Regions from separate parts of the Shewanella goraebulensis genome, predicted to be linked through region 1. Evidence: predicted binding sites of a transcription regulator. Region 1 holds the regulator's gene; each other region holds the start of a gene.
The links. The regulator NrdR, encoded in region 1, represses ribonucleotide reductase genes. The targets are predictions, from matches to a motif close to AAACACNANATNTNGTGTTT.
Positions count from the first base shown of each region.

Region 2: nrdA (class 1a ribonucleoside-diphosphate reductase subunit alpha) is a predicted target of NrdR. The motif match lies at 2,456-2,475, and genes of this name have one in related genera.
Region 3: nrdD (anaerobic ribonucleoside-triphosphate reductase) is a predicted target of NrdR. The motif match lies at 2,529-2,548, and genes of this name have one in related genera.

Region 1 is NZ_CP126972.1:3,669,330-3,675,424, reverse strand. It holds gene ettA (energy-dependent translational throttle protein EttA) at 1-1,007, opposite strand, end outside; gene glyA (serine hydroxymethyltransferase) at 1,196-2,452, shown strand; gene nrdR (transcriptional regulator NrdR) at 2,676-3,125, shown strand; gene ribD (bifunctional diaminohydroxyphosphoribosylaminopyrimidine deaminase/5-amino-6-(5-phosphoribosylamino)uracil reductase RibD) at 3,188-4,327, shown strand; gene QPX86_RS15575 (riboflavin synthase) at 4,437-5,093, shown strand; gene ribBA (bifunctional 3,4-dihydroxy-2-butanone-4-phosphate synthase/GTP cyclohydrolase II) at 5,149-6,095, shown strand, end outside.
Region 2 is NZ_CP126972.1:2,387,514-2,393,608, reverse strand. It holds gene gyrA (DNA gyrase subunit A) at 1-188, opposite strand, end outside; gene ubiG (bifunctional 2-polyprenyl-6-hydroxyphenol methylase/3-demethylubiquinol 3-O-methyltransferase UbiG) at 545-1,273, shown strand; gene QPX86_RS10020 (HAD family hydrolase) at 1,399-2,067, shown strand; gene nrdA (class 1a ribonucleoside-diphosphate reductase subunit alpha) at 2,677-4,965, shown strand; gene nrdB (class Ia ribonucleoside-diphosphate reductase subunit beta) at 5,020-6,095, shown strand, end outside.
Region 3 is NZ_CP126972.1:1,964,004-1,970,098, reverse strand. It holds gene nrdG (anaerobic ribonucleoside-triphosphate reductase-activating protein) at 1-275, opposite strand, end outside; gene nrdD (anaerobic ribonucleoside-triphosphate reductase) at 348-2,468, opposite strand; gene rssA (patatin-like phospholipase RssA) at 2,679-3,650, opposite strand; gene QPX86_RS08165 (DEAD/DEAH box helicase) at 3,840-5,171, shown strand; gene QPX86_RS08160 (DUF3010 family protein) at 5,243-5,680, shown strand; gene QPX86_RS08155 (M48 metallopeptidase family protein) at 5,885-6,095, shown strand, end outside.

The DNA.
Region 1 (6,095 bases):
CGATCGCCATATGACTTAGTTAAGTTATTAACCTCAATTACTTTGTCACCTAAACGAGGCCCTGGTGGAATGAACAATTCATTAGTTTCGTTACGCTTTTGATAGTCGTTGGTGTTCAATTCTTCAAAGCGAGCCATACGGGCTTTGCCTTTAGATTGACGACCTTTACTGCCTTGGCGTACCCATTCTAATTCTTTTTGAATGGTTTTCTGGCGCGCACTTTCTGTAGATGATTCTTGTTGTAGACGAGCATCTTTTTGCTCTAACCACGAAGAATAGTTACCTTCCCACGGAATACCTTCACCACGGTCAAGTTCCAAAATCCACCCAGCGGCATTATCCAAGAAATATCTATCATGGGTAATGGCCACAACGGTGCCTGTGTAATCTTGTAAGAAGCGCTCAAGCCATGCAACAGATTCTGCATCCAAGTGGTTGGTTGGTTCATCAAGTAGCAACATGTCTGGTTTTTCAAGTAACAGACGACAGATTGCTACGCGGCGACGTTCACCACCTGATAATACTTCGATTTTTTCATCCCAATCAGGAAGACGTAAAGCATTCGCTGCGCGATCTAGCACCACATCAAGGTTATGCGCATCTTGAGATTGAATAATCGCTTCCAGTTGACCTTGCTCTTTAGCAAGTGCATCAAAGTCAGCATCAGGTTCAGCATATAGTGCATACACTTCATCTAAACGGGTGAGGGCATTCTTAGCTTCACTTACCGCTTCTTCAATGGCTTCACGTACGGTTTGCGATTCATCAAGCTTAGGCTCTTGTGGAAGGTATCCGATTTTTAGATCTTGCATCGGGCGCGCTTCGCCTTCGATTTCAGTATCTAACCCTGCCATGATACGAAGTAAAGTGGATTTGCCTGAACCGTTTAAACCTAAGACACCAATTTTGGCGCCAGGGAAAAAACTGAGTGAAATATCTTTAAGAATTTGTTTCTTAGGCGGAACAATCTTTCCTACCCGCAGCATACTATAGACAAATTGAGCCATTTTTGAGGTTCTTTGGTGACCAATGATGATGATAATTCTACTTTATTTTTCGGTTAACTCAAATTTTGGATTAATTAAAATAATGATAATTTCCAAAGAAATTCATGTTGTAAATACTGGGATTGTGACGCAGAGCAGAGTAGAATACCGCGCAACCCTATATATAAGAACTGCTGTTGGAGACACCAATGCTAAAGAAAGCTATGAATATCGCGGATTACGATCCACAACTGTTTCAAGCCATTGAAGATGAGACTCGTCGCCAAGAAGAGCACATTGAATTAATCGCGTCAGAAAACTATACCAGCCCACGTGTTCTTGAAGCACAAGGTTCTCAGCTAACTAACAAGTATGCTGAAGGTTACCCTGGTAAGCGTTACTACGGCGGTTGTGAGCATGTAGATATTGCAGAAGAGTTAGCTATTTCTCGTGCAAAAGAATTATTTGGCGCTACATACGCAAACGTACAGCCGCATTCTGGTTCTCAAGCAAACTCAGCAGTTTTCATGGCGCTACTTCAAGGCGGTGATACTGTTTTAGGTATGAGCCTAGCCCATGGTGGTCACTTGACCCATGGTTCTCACGTTAGTTTTTCTGGCAAGCTTTATAATGCTGTTCAGTACGGTATCGATGAAACGACTGGTAAAATCGATTACGCTGAAGTTGAGCGTTTAGCTGTAGAGCACAATCCAAAAATGATTATTGCTGGTTTCTCTGCTTACTCAGGTATTATCGATTGGGGTAAATTCCGCGAAATCGCTGATAAAGTCGGTGCTTACTTATTTGTTGATATGGCCCACGTTGCAGGTCTTGTTGCTGCGGGTATCTACCCGAATCCACTGCCACATGCGCACGTTGTAACGACAACAACTCATAAAACACTTGCTGGCCCTCGTGGTGGTTTAATCCTTTCTGCTGCAAATGATGAAGACATCTACAAAAAGTTAAATTCAGCAGTATTCCCAGGTGGCCAAGGCGGCCCTTTAATGCACGTTATCGCTGCTAAAGCGGTTGCATTTAAAGAAGCTCTCGATCCTGAATTTACCACTTACCAAGAGCAAGTTGTTGCCAATGCTAAAGTGATGGCGAAAACCTTCATTGAGCGTGGCTACGATGTTGTTTCTGGTGGCACTGATAACCACTTATTCTTGCTTGATTTGATTAGCAAAGATATGACTGGTAAAGATGCTGATGCTGCGTTAGGTAAAGCTAACATCACAGTAAACAAAAATTCAGTACCGAATGACCCACGTTCACCTTTCGTGACCTCTGGTCTACGTATTGGTTCTCCAGCGATTACTCGCCGTGGTTTCACAGAAACTGAATCGGTAGAGCTAACAAACTGGATGTGTGATGTACTAGATGACATTACTAATGAAGGTACAATTGAGCGCGTTAAGAACCAAGTGCTTGAGTTGTGTGCTAAATACCCTGTTTACGGATAAAAATTACGGATAAAACCGTTAATTTGTGTTGATAGTCGTTAAGCAAGACCGTGCTAATTAATCCAAGCTTGTATTGCTTCTCTTATTTAGACACATGATCCATTTTAACTAAGTAGGATTATCTTATCGATAAGGTTAACCTTATAAAGTAAATAGGATAAACTTTAATGGCTGTAAGTACTTTGTGCTTACAGCCATTTTATTTTATTTTCCAGGAGCGAATATGCATTGCCCATTTTGTAGCGCGACAGATACCAAAGTGATTGACTCTCGTCTGGTGGCTGATGGCCATCAAGTGCGTCGCCGTCGGGAATGTACATTGTGCCATGAGAGATTCACTACCTTTGAGGGTGCTGAGCTGGTTATGCCACGGGTTATCAAACAAGATGGTACTCGCCAACCATTTGATGAAGATAAACTGCGAGGCGGAATGCTTCGTGCTGTGGAGAAACGTCCAGTATCTATTGACCAAATTGAACAAGCATTAACTAAAATCAAATCTACTTTACGTGGCACTGGTGAGCGCGAAATTGACTCAGCAATGATTGGTAATTTAATGATGGAACAATTAATGGTACTAGATAAAGTGGCTTATATTCGCTTTGCTTCTGTATATCGTGCCTTTGAAGATGTGTCTCAGTTTGGCGAAGCCATCGCTAAACTACAAAAGTAATTTCTGTTCCCAATATTGAGGCTGTAGATTATATTTTGCAGCCACTATTCAAGTAGGTGTTTATGTCTCAGTGGTCCGTTATTGACATCGAAATGATGAGCCTAGCAATTTCATTGGCTGAAAAAGGGCGTTATACCACCCGCCCTAATCCTAATGTCGGCTGTGTTATTGCTGTTGATGATAAAATCATTGGTCAGGGATATCACATTAAAGCGGGCGGCCCTCATGCTGAAATTCATGCCCTTCATGATGTAGACACCAAGCAAAACCAACATAAACTTTCTCTGGCCACCGCCTATGTCACGCTTGAGCCTTGCAGTCATTATGGTCGCACGCCTCCTTGTGCCTTGGCATTAATCAAAGCAGGGGTTAAAAGAGTAGTCGTCGCCGAAGTCGATGCGAACCCACAAGTTGCCGGTAATGGTATAAGGCTTTTAAAAGAAGCGGGCATTCAAGTTGATGTTGGCTTACTTACCGAACAAGCCAAATTACTCAATTTAGGCTTCACTAAAAAAATGACCACAGGCCTGCCTCGCATCACCATAAAATTAGCTGCAAGTATCGACGGTAAAACAGCGCTTTCAAATGGAGTATCAAAGTGGATAACAGGTCCAGATGCACGAGCTGACGTGCAAAAGTTACGCGCTCGTCATTGTGCACTGGTAACGGGTGTTGAAACAGTACTTGCTGATAACCCAACGCTAAATGTGCGTTATGAGGAGTTAGGCAGCTTGAAAAGCTCACTTGTGCCCTCAGATCTGCAACAGCCTTTGCGGGTTATTTTAGATAGTAAAGCAAGGCTAACGAGTGAAATGAAGCTATTTGATTTTACATCACCTGTATTGTTGGTTTCCTGTGTGGATTACCCCGCAGAAGTACAAGAAAAATTTAACAATCATGTTAGTTGTATCACTATTGCCACAAATGAAGATGGACGCGTTGATTTACATGCGTTATTTACTTATTTAGGTAAGCAATGTAACTCAGTACTGGTTGAGGCTGGAGCCTGTCTTGCTGGTAGCGTACTAGATGCAAAACTTGCAGATGAGCTTTATCTTTATCAAGCAATGAAAATTTTAGGTAGTCATGGCCGAAATTTATTACAACTGAACGACTATCAAACTATGGAACAAATTCCTGAGTTACAATTAGTAGATTCGCGCCGAGTAGGCGAAGATCAACGGATGATTTTTAATCTTTAGCTGGTTACATCGTTTACGATAATAACCTTGTTGAGAATGAACCTTTTTGACAAAGCTAATTGAGCTGAATACAACCTATCAGAACTGAACCACAAATAAGTGAGTACTTATGTTTACCGGCATTATTGAAGCCTTAGGCACATTGAGAAAAATCGAGCGTAAAGGTGATGATATTCGTTTAACCGTTGCCAGTGGTCACTTGGATTTAGCTGATGTGAAGTTAGGCGATAGTATTGCCACTAACGGTGTATGTTTAACCGTGGTGGAGTGTTTAGCTGATGGCTATGTCGCCGATATTTCGGCTGAAACGGTCGCGCTGACCGGTTTTGCTAACTATCACGTTGGCCAAAAAGTTAATCTTGAAAAAGCCGTACTGCCAACCACACGTCTTGGTGGTCATATGGTCAGCGGCCATGTTGATGGAATCGCTGTTGTAGAACAACGCAGTGTTCGCGGTAAGGCCATAGAGTTTTGGTTAGCTGCGCCTGCTGAGTTAGCCCATTATATAGCCCATAAAGGCTCAATTACTATTGATGGTGTTAGCCTAACTGTGAATGAAATTGATGGTCATCGTTTTCGATTAACGATAGTGCCGCACACAGCATCAGAAACAACCCTGACAGTATTAAAAGCAGGCGATAAGGTCAATATTGAAGTTGACCTCATTGCACGATATTTAGAACGACTAATGAATCCGGGAAAGCCTGCCAAAGCAACAGGCGGAGTCACGATGGAAATGTTAGCCAGCGCTGGATTTATGCGATAACCCTATTTTTACCCTATATTGCAGATATGGGAAATAACTACATAAAGGTCTTAACATGGCACTACATAGTATAGAAGAGATCATCGAAGACATTCGCCAAGGTAAAATGGTTATCTTGATGGACGATGAAGACAGAGAAAATGAAGGCGATTTAATCATGGCTGCCGAAAAGGTCACGCCAGAAGCAATTAACTTCATGGCCACTTATGGACGTGGTTTAATTTGTCAAACTATGACTAGAGACCGTTGCCAGCAATTAAATTTACCGTTAATGGTGACCAATAATAACGCTCAGTTTTCAACCAATTTCACTGTTTCTATTGAAGCCGCAACAGGTGTGACGACAGGCATATCAGCCCACGATCGTGCTGTTACAGTCCAAGCTGCAGTCGCTAAAGAAGCGAAAGCGGCTGACTTAGTTCAACCAGGCCATATATTCCCATTAATGGCACAAGATGGCGGCGTACTGACTCGCGCGGGCCACACTGAAGCAGGTTGCGATTTAGCTCGATTAGCAGGTCTTGAGCCGTCTGGTGTGATTGTTGAAATCCTAAATGATGACGGCACTATGGCACGTTGCCCTGATTTAGAACTTTTCAGTGAAAAGCACGGCGTTAAAATGGGTACGATTGCTGATTTAATTGAGTACCGTAACACTAAAGAAACTACTGTAGTTCGCGAAGCAGAGTGCAATTTACCAACGCGTTTTGGTGAGTTCAAAATGGTAACTTTCCGAGACACTATCGACAATCAATTACACTACGCATTAGTGAAAGGGGATGTTGAAGAGAACTGTCTAGTACGAGTTCACTTACAGAATACCTTTAATGACTTATTACATTCAGAGCGCGATCAAAAACGTAGCTGGCCTTTAGAGAAAGCCATGGAACGAATCGCATCAGAAGGCGGTGTTTTAGTGTTACTGGGTCATGAAGAGCACTCAAGTGAAATGCTGGCAAAAGTAAAAGCGTTTGAAGCAGAAGACAATGGTCAAGCGCCTGC
Region 2 (6,095 bases), 1.3 Mb from region 1:
TAAGGCTTATTAAAGTCGTTCTTTAATTCGTTCATTGCAAAAAGCACACGACGGTGAACAGGTTTTAAACCGTCACGAACGTCGGGTAATGCACGACCTACGATTACACTCATTGCATAATCTAAATAAGAATTTTTTAGTTCGTCTTCGATGTTAATTGGCGAAATTGATGATGCCAGATCAGTCATAAACTGCTCGTTCCCCTAAAATTAGCGCACAATAATTATTCCATTTTATTGTGTAGCTCAAAAACGTGATTTTGCATTCTAACACAGATAAATAAAGTGGCTAGACCTTAGAACAACGAAAAGTTAAAGCAAGTGAAAAACTGAATAAAAACAGCAAGAATTAGTCAATATTGTTTAGGTTTAACTACTTTTGAAATGCCTAAAGGCTGCTAACAAAACCCCAATGGCTTTTTTATCAGCAGTTACTGCCGAATATATAACCGATTAGAAATGAATCTTGTTTCATCTCACTATGTTTATTGCTTCGTATGGTTATAATGCATGCAATAATCATAAATAAAACATGGGTCCTTGCTATGTCTAACCAAGAACACACTACTCAACAGAATGTTGATCATCAAGAAATCGAAAAATTTGCCCAAATGGCAGAGTCTTGGTGGGATCCAAATGGTGACTTTAAACCATTACATCAATTAAACCCTTTGCGATTAAATTATATTGATCAAACCAGCGGTGGTTTATTTGAAAAACAAGTCATTGATATTGGTTGTGGCGGCGGAATATTGTCTGAAAGCATGGCAAAAATTGGTGCGAAGGTGACGGGTTTAGATATGGGCGAAGCACAAATTGAAGTCGCAAAACTTCATGCCTTAGAAACTGGGGTAACCATCAATTACGATACCATGACTGCTGAAGACCATGCTGCCACTCACGCAAATCATTATGATGTCGTCACTTGTATGGAAATGCTTGAACACGTACCAGATCCATTATCAGTTATTCAAGCATGTTGTGACATGGTTAAGCCTGGAGGTCATGTTTTCTTTTCAACCATCAACCGTAGCATGATGTCATATATACAAGCGATTGTAGGTGCAGAATATGTTTTAAAAATGCTGCCTGTCGGCACACACGATCACAGTAAGTTCATCAGACCTTCAGAGCTAATAAATTTAGTGGATAATACCGACTTAATTTGTCGCGACGCATTAGGCATCACTTATAATCCTCTTTCTGGTGTATATAAGTACACTAACAAGGTCGATGTTAATTACATGATTGCCACTCAAAAGGTCGCTGACTAAACAAAGTAAGATTAAGTTGTCATATCAAAAGGTAACGTCATTTCTGGCGTTACCACCCTTCTTAGTTCCAAATTAAACTTACTGATGTAATAGCTCGATAAGCTTGTTAATAACACGAGGCATTTATGAATTCTATTAAAGCTGTGCTCTTCGATTTAGACGGCACCTTAGCTGATACTGCACCTGATTTAATCCATGCGTTAAATCTAAGCCTGCTAGATCGTAAAATAGCACCTCAGAGTGTTGAAGCGCTGCGGTATTCGGCTTCACATGGCAGTCTTGCTTTAGTTAAAGCCGGCGTACCTCACCTTGATGAAACCACTCAACTTGAAATTCAGCAATCATTGTTGGATTACTACAAAATGGTCAATGGTGAAAAGGCACAGTTATTTGATGGATTTGATGTCTTTCTAGATTTGTTGGACAGTAACGAAATTCCATTTGGCATTGTCACTAACAAACAAGCAAAATTCACTCGACCACTTATCGATGCTTTAGGCTTAACGCATCGGGCGAAATCGATTATAAGTGGAGATTCAACTCATCACCCCAAACCCCATACCGCTCCAATGTTATTAGCTGCACAGCAAATTAATTGTAAACCCCAAGAGATATTATATTTGGGCGACGCAGAACGTGACTTAGTCGCAGCTGACAATGCAGGGATGATTGGCGGAACGGCCCTGTGGGGGTATTTATCTGAATCAGATACTCCAGATCAATGGCCAAGTAAAATTGAATTTAATACCGTTGCTGATTTGCACGAGCTTTTCCTGACGAAAGTTATTTCGTAACCAAAATCATTGCGAAATGGTCGCCATTAAATGGCCTTTTACAACTTATAAAATCGTTAGTTAATCTAGCAAGTCTAGCCTGCTATATTTGAAGAAACTGCATCAGCAACGTCTCTAATTCAGGTATAAGTCTGCTTAGCAAACCTTACATTTAAAAATCAAACTATTTTTATACTGAAACAATCGATCGCTGTTTATTTTAGCGATCGAACTAGCGTAACTTTTCGAACAAAAAAACGCCTAAACCAAAAAAATTAAGCGTATTTTACGTTAGCAGGTTAGCTTTTACTAACTTGTTTCAATATACATGAGATATCCACAAGTTATTCAACAAAATCTTGCTTGCAAATAGTGAGGAACCTCACTATCTTGTATGTATTAAATTTAAAAACACCATATCTTGTGTGTGACATCACTAAGAGACACTAGCTTAAAACCTACGTATCTCGCTGTAACACTAGTATTTTTGTTGATATTATGTTGTGAATACTTTTGGATGATCTGCTTACAAGGGAACGTAATGTGATTTATTGGCGATCGTAAATAACACGGTAGAAAAAGATCCAATAATAAATTGCACCAATAAATATAGAACCAAGGCTTTTTTTAATGAACAGCAATATGACAGTCACTAAACGCAGTGGCGAACGCGAAAAAATTGATTTAGACAAAATTCATCGCGTTATCGAATGGGCAGCAAAAGGACTGAAGAATGTTTCAGTTTCTGAAGTTGAATTACGCTCTCACCTGCAATTTTTCGATGGTATTCCTACTGAAGCTATCCACGAAACAATTATTAAGGCAGCAGCTGATTTAATTTCTCCTGAATCACCTGATTACCAATTTCTTGCTGCTCGTTTAGCTGTATTCCATTTACGTAAAAAAGCTTTCGGTCAGTTCGAACCACCTAAATTAATCGATCAAGTAAACCGTTTGGTTGAGCTTGGTAAATACGATAAGCATATTATTGAAGACTATACAGCTGAAGAATTAACTATTCTTGATGGCTATATGGATCATTGGCGTGATATGGACTTCTCTTATGCTGCAGTAAAGCAATTAGAAGGCAAGTACCTAGTTCAAAACCGTGTTACTAACGAAATATACGAAAGTGCTCAGTTCTTATATATCTTGGTTGCGGCATGTTTATTTGCTAAATATCCTAAAGAAACACGTCTTGATTACATCAAACGTTTTTATGATGCGGTATCTACCTTTAAGATTTCACTGCCGACTCCAATTATGGCTGGCGTTCGTACACCGACACGTCAGTTCAGCTCATGTGTATTGATTGAATGTGACGATAGCTTAGATTCAATTAACGCGACTGCATCTTCTATTGTTAAGTATGTCAGCCAACGTGCAGGTATAGGAATTAACGCTGGTCGTATTCGTGCTTTAGGTAGTCCAATCCGAGGCGGCGAAGCATTCCATACCGGTTGTTTGCCTTTTTACAAGTATTTCCAAACCGCGGTTAAGTCATGCTCACAAGGCGGTGTACGAGGCGGCGCAGCAACCTTGTTCTACCCTATTTGGCATTTAGAAGTTGAATCACTTCTTGTCCTTAAAAATAACCGTGGTGTTGACGACAACCGTGTTCGTCATCTCGATTACGGCGTGCAATTAAACAAACTGATGTATCAGCGTTTAATTAAATCTCAAAACATTAGCTTATTTAGCCCATCTGACGTACCTGGTTTATACGATGCGTTCTTTGCTGATCAAACTGAATTTGAACGTCTGTATTTACAGTATGAAGCTGACACTAGCATTCGTCGCAAAGAGATAAAGGCAGTTGAATTATTTTCACTGATGATGCAAGAGCGAGCTTCAACTGGTCGTATTTATATTCAAAACGTCGACCACTGTAATACCCACAGCCCATTCGACCCAAAAGTTGCGCCAATTAAGCAATCTAACCTTTGTTTAGAAATTGCTTTGCCAACTAAGCCAATGAAAAACATTGAAGATCCAAATGGTGAAATCGCCCTTTGTACTCTTTCAGCGCTTAACCTAGGCGCAATCAATAACTTATCTGAGTTAGAGCCGCTGGCTGATTTGGCAGTTCGTGCACTTGATAACTTATTAGATTATCAAGACTACCCAATTATTTCAGCTCAGCTTGGTTCAATGAATCGTCGAACTCTTGGTATAGGTGTTATTAACTTTGCAAATTACCTAGCGAAAAATGGAATGAAATATTCTGATGGCTCAGGTAACAACTTGACCCATAAAACATTTGAAGCAATTCAGTTCTACTTATTAAAAGCTTCTATGAATTTAGCGAAAGAACAAGGTGCTTGTCCGTTATTTAACGAGACAACGTACGCTGAAGGTATCTTGCCAATTGATACTTACAAACGTGACCTTGATAAAATTTGTAGTGAACCACTTCATATGGATTGGGAAGGTTTACGCAGCGATATTCAGCAACATGGCCTACGTAACTCAACCTTGTCAGCGCTAATGCCTTCTGAAACATCGTCACAGATTTCTAACGCGACTAACGGTATTGAGCCTCCACGTGGCTTGATTAGTGTTAAAGCAAGTAAAGACGGTCAGTTAAAGCAAGTAGTACCAGACTTTGATGAACTAAAACATCAATATGAACTGCTTTGGAATATGCCAAACAACAATGGTTACTTAGAGTTAGTTGGCATTATGCAAAAGTTTATCGACCAAGCTATTTCGGCAAACACTAACTACGACCCAACACGTTTTGACGGTCAGAAAGTTCCGATGCAAACTTTGCTTAAAGATTTGCTAACAGCCTACAAATTAGGGGTTAAGACCCTTTATTATCACAACACTCGTGATGGTGCATCAGACAACTTAGACGACATCACTGTAGTCGAAAAAGAAGACGATGATTGTGCCGGCGGCGCTTGTAAGATTTAATCAATAATTTGCATACAATCGCGGGGAGTTTCCCCGCTTTTTTAGGATATATAAATGGCTTACTCTACTTTTTGTCAAACACCTAACAACCCAATGAACGAGCCAATGTTCATGGGCCAATCGGTTAATGTTGCGCGTTACGATCAACAAAAATATGAAGTTTTTGAAAAGTTAATTGAAAAGCAATTATCTTTTTTCTGGCGCCCAGAAGAAGTAGATGTAAGTAAAGATAAAATTGATTACCAAAGCTTACCTGAGCATGAAAAGCACATTTTCATCTCAAACCTTAAATACCAAACATTATTGGATTCTATTCAAGGTCGTTCACCTAATGTCGCCCTTCTACCTTTAGTGTCACTGCCAGAATTAGAAACATGGATTGAAACCTGGTCGTTTTCAGAGACAATTCACTCGCGTTCTTATACTCATATTATCCGTAATATTGTTAACGACCCATCAGTAGTATTTGACGATATCGTGGTAAATGAAGAAATTCTGAAGCGCGCTGGTGATATTGCACAATACTATGATGACCTTATTGAGTTAACTCAAGTATTCAATTTACACGGTGAAGGCACTCATAATATCAATGGTAAAGAAATCGCGGTCAGTTCGCGAATTCTTAAGAAATCACTTTACCTTTGTATGATGTCTGTGAATGCATTAGAAGCTATTCGTTTCTATGTGAGCTTTGCTTGTTCGTTTGCATTCGCAGAACGTAAGTTGATGGAGGGTAACGCTAAAATTATCCGCTTAATCGCCCGTGATGAAGCGTTACACCTTAATAGCACTCAGCATATTGTTAATATTATGCAAGGCGGCAAAGATGACCCAGAAATGGGAGAGATTGCCAAAGAATGTCATGACCAAGCTTATGACATCTTTTTCAAAGCGGCTGAGCAAGAAAAAGAATGGGCACAATACCTGTTTAAAGATGGCTCAATGATTGGTTTGAACGAGCAAATTTTGTGTCAGTATGTTGAATACATCACTAACCAACGTATGAAAGCCGTAAACCTGCCACAACCTTATCCAGAGCAATCTAACCCGCTTCCATGGATGAAAAACTGGCTAGAAAGTGATGCTGTACAAGTTGCACCACAGGAAGTTGAAGTGTCATCTTATTTAGT
Region 3 (6,095 bases), 1.7 Mb from region 1:
ACACGTTTTACTAAAGATAATATAGCGGTGAGATTGGCTGGAAATAACGGATCGCCGCCTGACAAAGATAATCCACGGCGTTTGATTCGAGTATCATTTAAATCAGCAATGATTTGATCTTCCATTTGCTTATCCACTTCATGACCTGAGCGAGGATCCCAAGTCGACTGGTTATAACAACCGCGACATTGATGTTCGCAACCTGATACAAACAAAGTGCAGCGCGTACCGGGGCCGTTAATCACATCGACAGGATAATACTGATGAAAATTCATAACACTTACCTTTCAAATAAATAAGGCGCTATTCAGCGCCTTATTTGATTCTATCTTAACTCAATGACACAACTAGATATGCTTAACGCGGCGCTTCACTTCTTCTTGCTTACCGTGGTTAAACGGACGCGCATCTGGGCTACCTAAATAACCACATACACGACGTGTTACCGATACTCTGCTTGGTTCATGATTACCACATTTAGGGCAAACAAAACCTTTGCTAGTACAGTTAAATTCGCCTACAAAGCCACAGTCATAACACTCATCAATTGGCGTGTTGGTGCCGTAATAAGGCACTCGGCTATAACTGTAATCCCATACGTTTTCTAATGCTTCAATGTTGTGTTGCATGTTAGGAAACTCACCATAACAAATGAAACCACCGTTTGTGATTTCTGGATACGGTAATTCAAAATCAATTTTGTCGTATGGATTAACTTTCTTTTCAACATCTAAGTGGAAGCTATTGGTGTAGTAACCTTTATCAGTGACACCTTCAACTACGCCAAACTGTTTTGCATCTAACTGACAGAAACGGCTACACAAGTTCTCACTTGGGGTGCTGTATAAGCTAAAGCCATAACCAGTTTCTGCTTTCCAAGACTCTGTTGCACGCTTCATTACATTGATAATTTCAATGGCTTTGGTACGAAGTAACTCACTATCAAATACATGCTCTTCTGTTCCGTATAACGCATTGATGGTTTCATGCAGACCGATATAGCCTAATGAAATCGACGCGCGACCATTTTTGAAAATTTCAGAAATATCATCATCAGCTTTTAAGCGAACACCACATGCGCCTTCCATATACAGAATTGGTGCTACTCGGGCTTTAACCCCAACTAGTCGAGCGATACGCGTGTCTAATGCTTTACGAGCCAATGTCATTCTTTCATCAAGTAATGCGAAGAATGCTTTTTCGTCGCCTTTTGCTTCAATCGCAATTCTTGGCAAGTTAAGGCTAACCACACCTAAGTTGTTACGACCTTCGTGAACAAGCTCGCCATTTTCTTCGTAAGTACCTAAGAAAGAACGGCAACCCATTGGGGTTTTAAATGAACCAGTGACACGTTCAACTTGTTCATAGTTAAGAATATCTGGATACATGCGCATAGTGGCACACTCTAATGCCAGCTTTTTAACATCATAATTGCTATCAGAAGCTTTATGATTTACCCCATCACGAATAGCAAATACAAGTTTTGGGAACACCGCGGTTTTACGGTTTTTACCAAGGCCTGCCATACGTACTGTTAGTATCGACTTTTGAATTAATCGAGATTCCCAGCTGGTGCCCAAACCAAAACCGAAGGTCACAAATGGTGTTTGGCCATTTGCTGTATGCAGTGTGTTCACTTCATACTCTAAAGACTGGAATGCGTCATGACATTCTTTTTCTGTCTGCGCCATAGCAAAGGCTTCAACGTCGCTAACGCCCCACTCTTTACCAATCACTAATTGCTTTTGGTAACTCTTTTGTACAAATTCTGCTAACACTTCATCGATACGGTTAATGGTAGTACCGCCGTATATGTGGCTAGCAACCTGCGCGATAATTTGTGCAGTAACTGCTGTCGCTGTTGAAATTGATTTTGGCGTATCAATTTCTGCGTTACCCATTTTAAATCCATGGGTCATCATGCCCGCTAAATCAATTAGCATGCAGTTAAACATTGGGAAGAAAGGTGCATAATCAAGGTCATGATAATGCAGTTGACCAGACTCATGAGCTGCAACAATGTCTTTAGGTAATAAGTGCGATTTAGCGTAATGCTTAGCCACAATACCCGCTAATAAATCACGCTGAGTAGGAATAACTTTTGCGTCTTTATTGGCATTTTCATTAAGAATAGAGCTGTCGCTTTGTTCAACTAGACCACGAATTTCACAGTTAAGTTTACTTTTTGCTTCACGACAAATATCGCGGTCATGGCGATACTCGATATAATGGCGAGCCACTTCTTTATGAGGCCCTTCCATTAGTAAGTTTTCAACCAAATCTTGAAGATGATGAATCTCTACTTCTTGTTTGTGTGATAGCTGCTCTTTAATCACACAAGCTACAGTAGCTGCGTAATCTACATCGGCATGACCTGTAGCCGTCGCCATTGCAGCAACAATGGCATCCCTTATTCTAGACTCATCAAATACAGTCCGACAACCGTCCCTTTTTATTACTACAGGCATTACTTTTACTCCATTTATGCACAGGATATAAACACTATATATCCACAGCAAAGAACTAACAAACACAAGATATGGTGCATTAAGCAATAATGAAGACTAGAAATCCATGATCTGGATCATAGTTTAATGAAGGCATATAAAATGAAAAAAATTACTGCCAAGCTCTGCACTAAATAGCAATACAGAGCTTGACCAGAATTATGAAAACCGTTATCGGCCTAGCGAAGAGTTGATTAAATGAGCGGTTTGACGTACTGCTTGTCGACCTGCTTCTATGGCTTCTGCAGCGCGATGAAATTCCATGGTGCCAATATCTGCAAGCTGTGGCACCAAACAAACATCAGGTGGGTCACCCATCAAACGTGCACGCTTATGTCGCTGCTCTAAAATATCCATTGATTGAGACATCACTGCGATCATTCCGGGGTGAGATTTAGTCGACATCGAAAACTTTTCAGTCAGACCAGAAATGTACTCTTTACCTTTACCCAGAATATCCATAAACGCTGACTCAGATTCTTTTGCTTCTTGCTGTTGTTTTTCAAGTGCTGTCGGCGCACGGCTTTTCATTTGTTGTGGCAACATATGCATACTATTGCGACGGTGACCATTCAAATCAACCGCAATAACCACATCCACATCCATTGCACGGCACATTGATACTGGAACTGGATTGACTACTGCGCCATCCACCAACCAGCGATCTTCGAGTTGCACTGGCGGTAAAAACCCGGGCATTGAACAAGATGCTCTAACGGCATGACGTAAATCACCTTCTTTAAACCAAATTTCTTGCCCTGAGTATAAATCTGTCGCAACGGCAGAAAATGGTTTGTTCAATTGTTCAATTTTAAGTTCACCAATTCGGCCTGCTAAGACATCAAACACTTTCTCGCCACTGATTAAGCCCCCCTTGCGCCAGCTTAAATCCATCAAACCTAAAACATCCCAGCTAGAAAACCCGCGTACCCAGCTCTCTAACTCATCGAGATGATCATTGGCGTAAGCCGCGCCAACTAATGCTCCCACTGAACATCCAGCAATTTTATCTGGATAAACCCCCATTTCAGCAAGTTCTTTTAACACACCAATATGCGCCCAACCTTTTGCCGCACCACTACCTAAGGCAACACCTATTCGTAATTGTTTGGTGTTAGTTGCTTCTTTGGGGACATCCGACATGTTTTTATACATCCTTTAACGAAAAATACGACAAAATTAAAATGGTAAAACTCAGCATAACTGAGGCTTAAGCTGTTGGCTATCTCAGGCTTACACGTTATAATATCTGGCTATCATTTTTTAGGGGATTTACCTTTGTTATTTACCGATTTTTCTTTAGACAAACGCTTACTTGAAAGTCTAAAGCATATGGGCATTTCTGAGCCAACTGAAATTCAGCAGCAAGCCCTGCCGATTGCCCTAGCGGGTAAAGATTTAATGGCATCTTCAAAAACCGGTTCAGGTAAAACCCTGGCATTTTTATTACCAGCACTGCAGCGCGTAATATCAACAAAGGCCTTATCTAAAAAAGATCCGCGTGTACTTATTTTATTACCAACCCGAGAGCTTGCTCAGCAGGTTTATGGCCAGCTTCGTTTATTGGTGGCAAACACTCAATATAAAGCGGTGAGCATTTTAGGTGGTGAGAACTTTAACGATCAAGCAAAATCGTTATCCCGTGATCCTCACTTCATTGTGGCTACACCGGGGCGCATTGCCGATCATCTTCAGCAGCGTCATCTTTACCTTAATGGCCTAGAACTGCTTATTCTAGATGAAGCAGATCGCATGCTTGATTTAGGGTTTGCACCACAACTAAAAGCCATTAATGACGCAGCGGATCACAAGCGCAGACAAACCTTGATGTTCTCAGCCACACTCGATCATGACCATGTTAATGATATTGCTGCGACATTACTGAAAACCCCAAGCCACGTGGCTATTGGTGCATCACACAACGAACATAAAGATATTACACAGCGTGTATATTTAGTTGATCACTTAGATCACAAACAAGCACTATTGCAGCACATACTTAAAACTGAACAGCACAAGCAAGTAATTATTTTCACAGCAACTCGTGCGGACACGGACAGGTTAGCAAAACTTCTCGCTGAACAAGGCTTAGAAACTGCAGCGTTAAGTGGTGACTTAAATCAATCTGCCCGTAATCAGATTATGGATAAGTTCAGCCGCGGTCAGCAAAAAATATTGGTGACAACGGATGTTGCATCTCGTGGACTCGATTTATTAAACGTGTCATTAGTGATTAACTTTGACATGCCAAAATTTGCTGAAGAATACGTACACCGTATTGGCCGTACTGGCCGTGCCGGTGCCAAAGGAGATGCAATTTCATTAGTTGGCCCTAAAGACTGGGACAGTTTTAAGAAAATCCAAGTATTCTTACGTAAGAATTTCGACTTTTCGACTATTGAAGGTCTCCAAGGCAAGTTCAATGGCCTGAAAGATAAGCCTAAAGCGGCCAACAAAAATGCGAAAGCAAACGACGCCAAAACATCGAACAAAAAGCGTAGTACAAGCAATAAGCCTAAAACAGCACCTAAGCGTGATAAACGCTTTATTACTGGTGTTGATATTGGTGATGCGCCAATGCGCCGTAAAGCCAAACCAGTAAAGATTACTGAAAACGATAACTCGATTGTTCAAGATGATGAACAAGAGCTTAGCGAAGATTAAACCCAATTTAAGCCTAATGCAGCTTTCGCAGCGTTAGGCAAAATCAAACTAGTACCAAAGTAAGGTGAAACATGAAAATTTGTGGCGTGGAATTAAAAGGTGGCGAAGCCATCATTAGCTTATTAACTTATGAAGTAGAAACATTCAATGTACCTGAATGTCGTCAAATCTCATTCAGCATTTCTAAATCAGCTGAAACAGAATCAATTCGTGAGTTTCATTTTGCTTTCCACAAATTAATGGAAGATTACAAAGTTGACGAAATCGTCATCATTGAACGTGAACAAAAAGGAAAGTTTGCGGGCTCTGCAACTAGCTTCAAAGCAGAAGCGGCAATTCAAATTACTGAATTACCTGTTAGCATCATTAGCCCTGTTATTATTAAAGAAGAACTAAAGCGTAACCCGCCACAAGCGGATCTAGAGACGCTTGGCCTAAAGCGCGTACAATTACCTGCTTTTGAAGCTGCTTACGCACAGCAAAACCGTCGCATGTACGGCAAAGTTTAAGACAAAAATCAGCTTAAGCTAAAGTAAACAATAAGCCTATCGATTCCCTTAGTCATCAGTTTGATGAAAACATTAAGATGAATTGGTAGGCTTAGTTTTATCCGCTAATTAATCATATTCCATTGGGCAAACTAACAAGCTATGAGCTCCAAAAAAGCATCCAGCAAACTAGCAGACAAACCAGCTCGTAAAGCGCCGCCTAAAATGGCAGTTAAAACCAGCTCAGCTAAAGTTGCAGCGGCAAAAGATACCTTAGCAGGTCTTGTGACCAGTAAAGATGTGCAAGCAAAGCAAAAACAGCAAGCCCAGTTAAAATACCTTAATGGCTATTCAGCCAGCACCATAGAACAAGTTAAACATCATATTGAAAATGACACCCTCGAAAACTTGCTATTAAGTCGTTATCCAACCATAC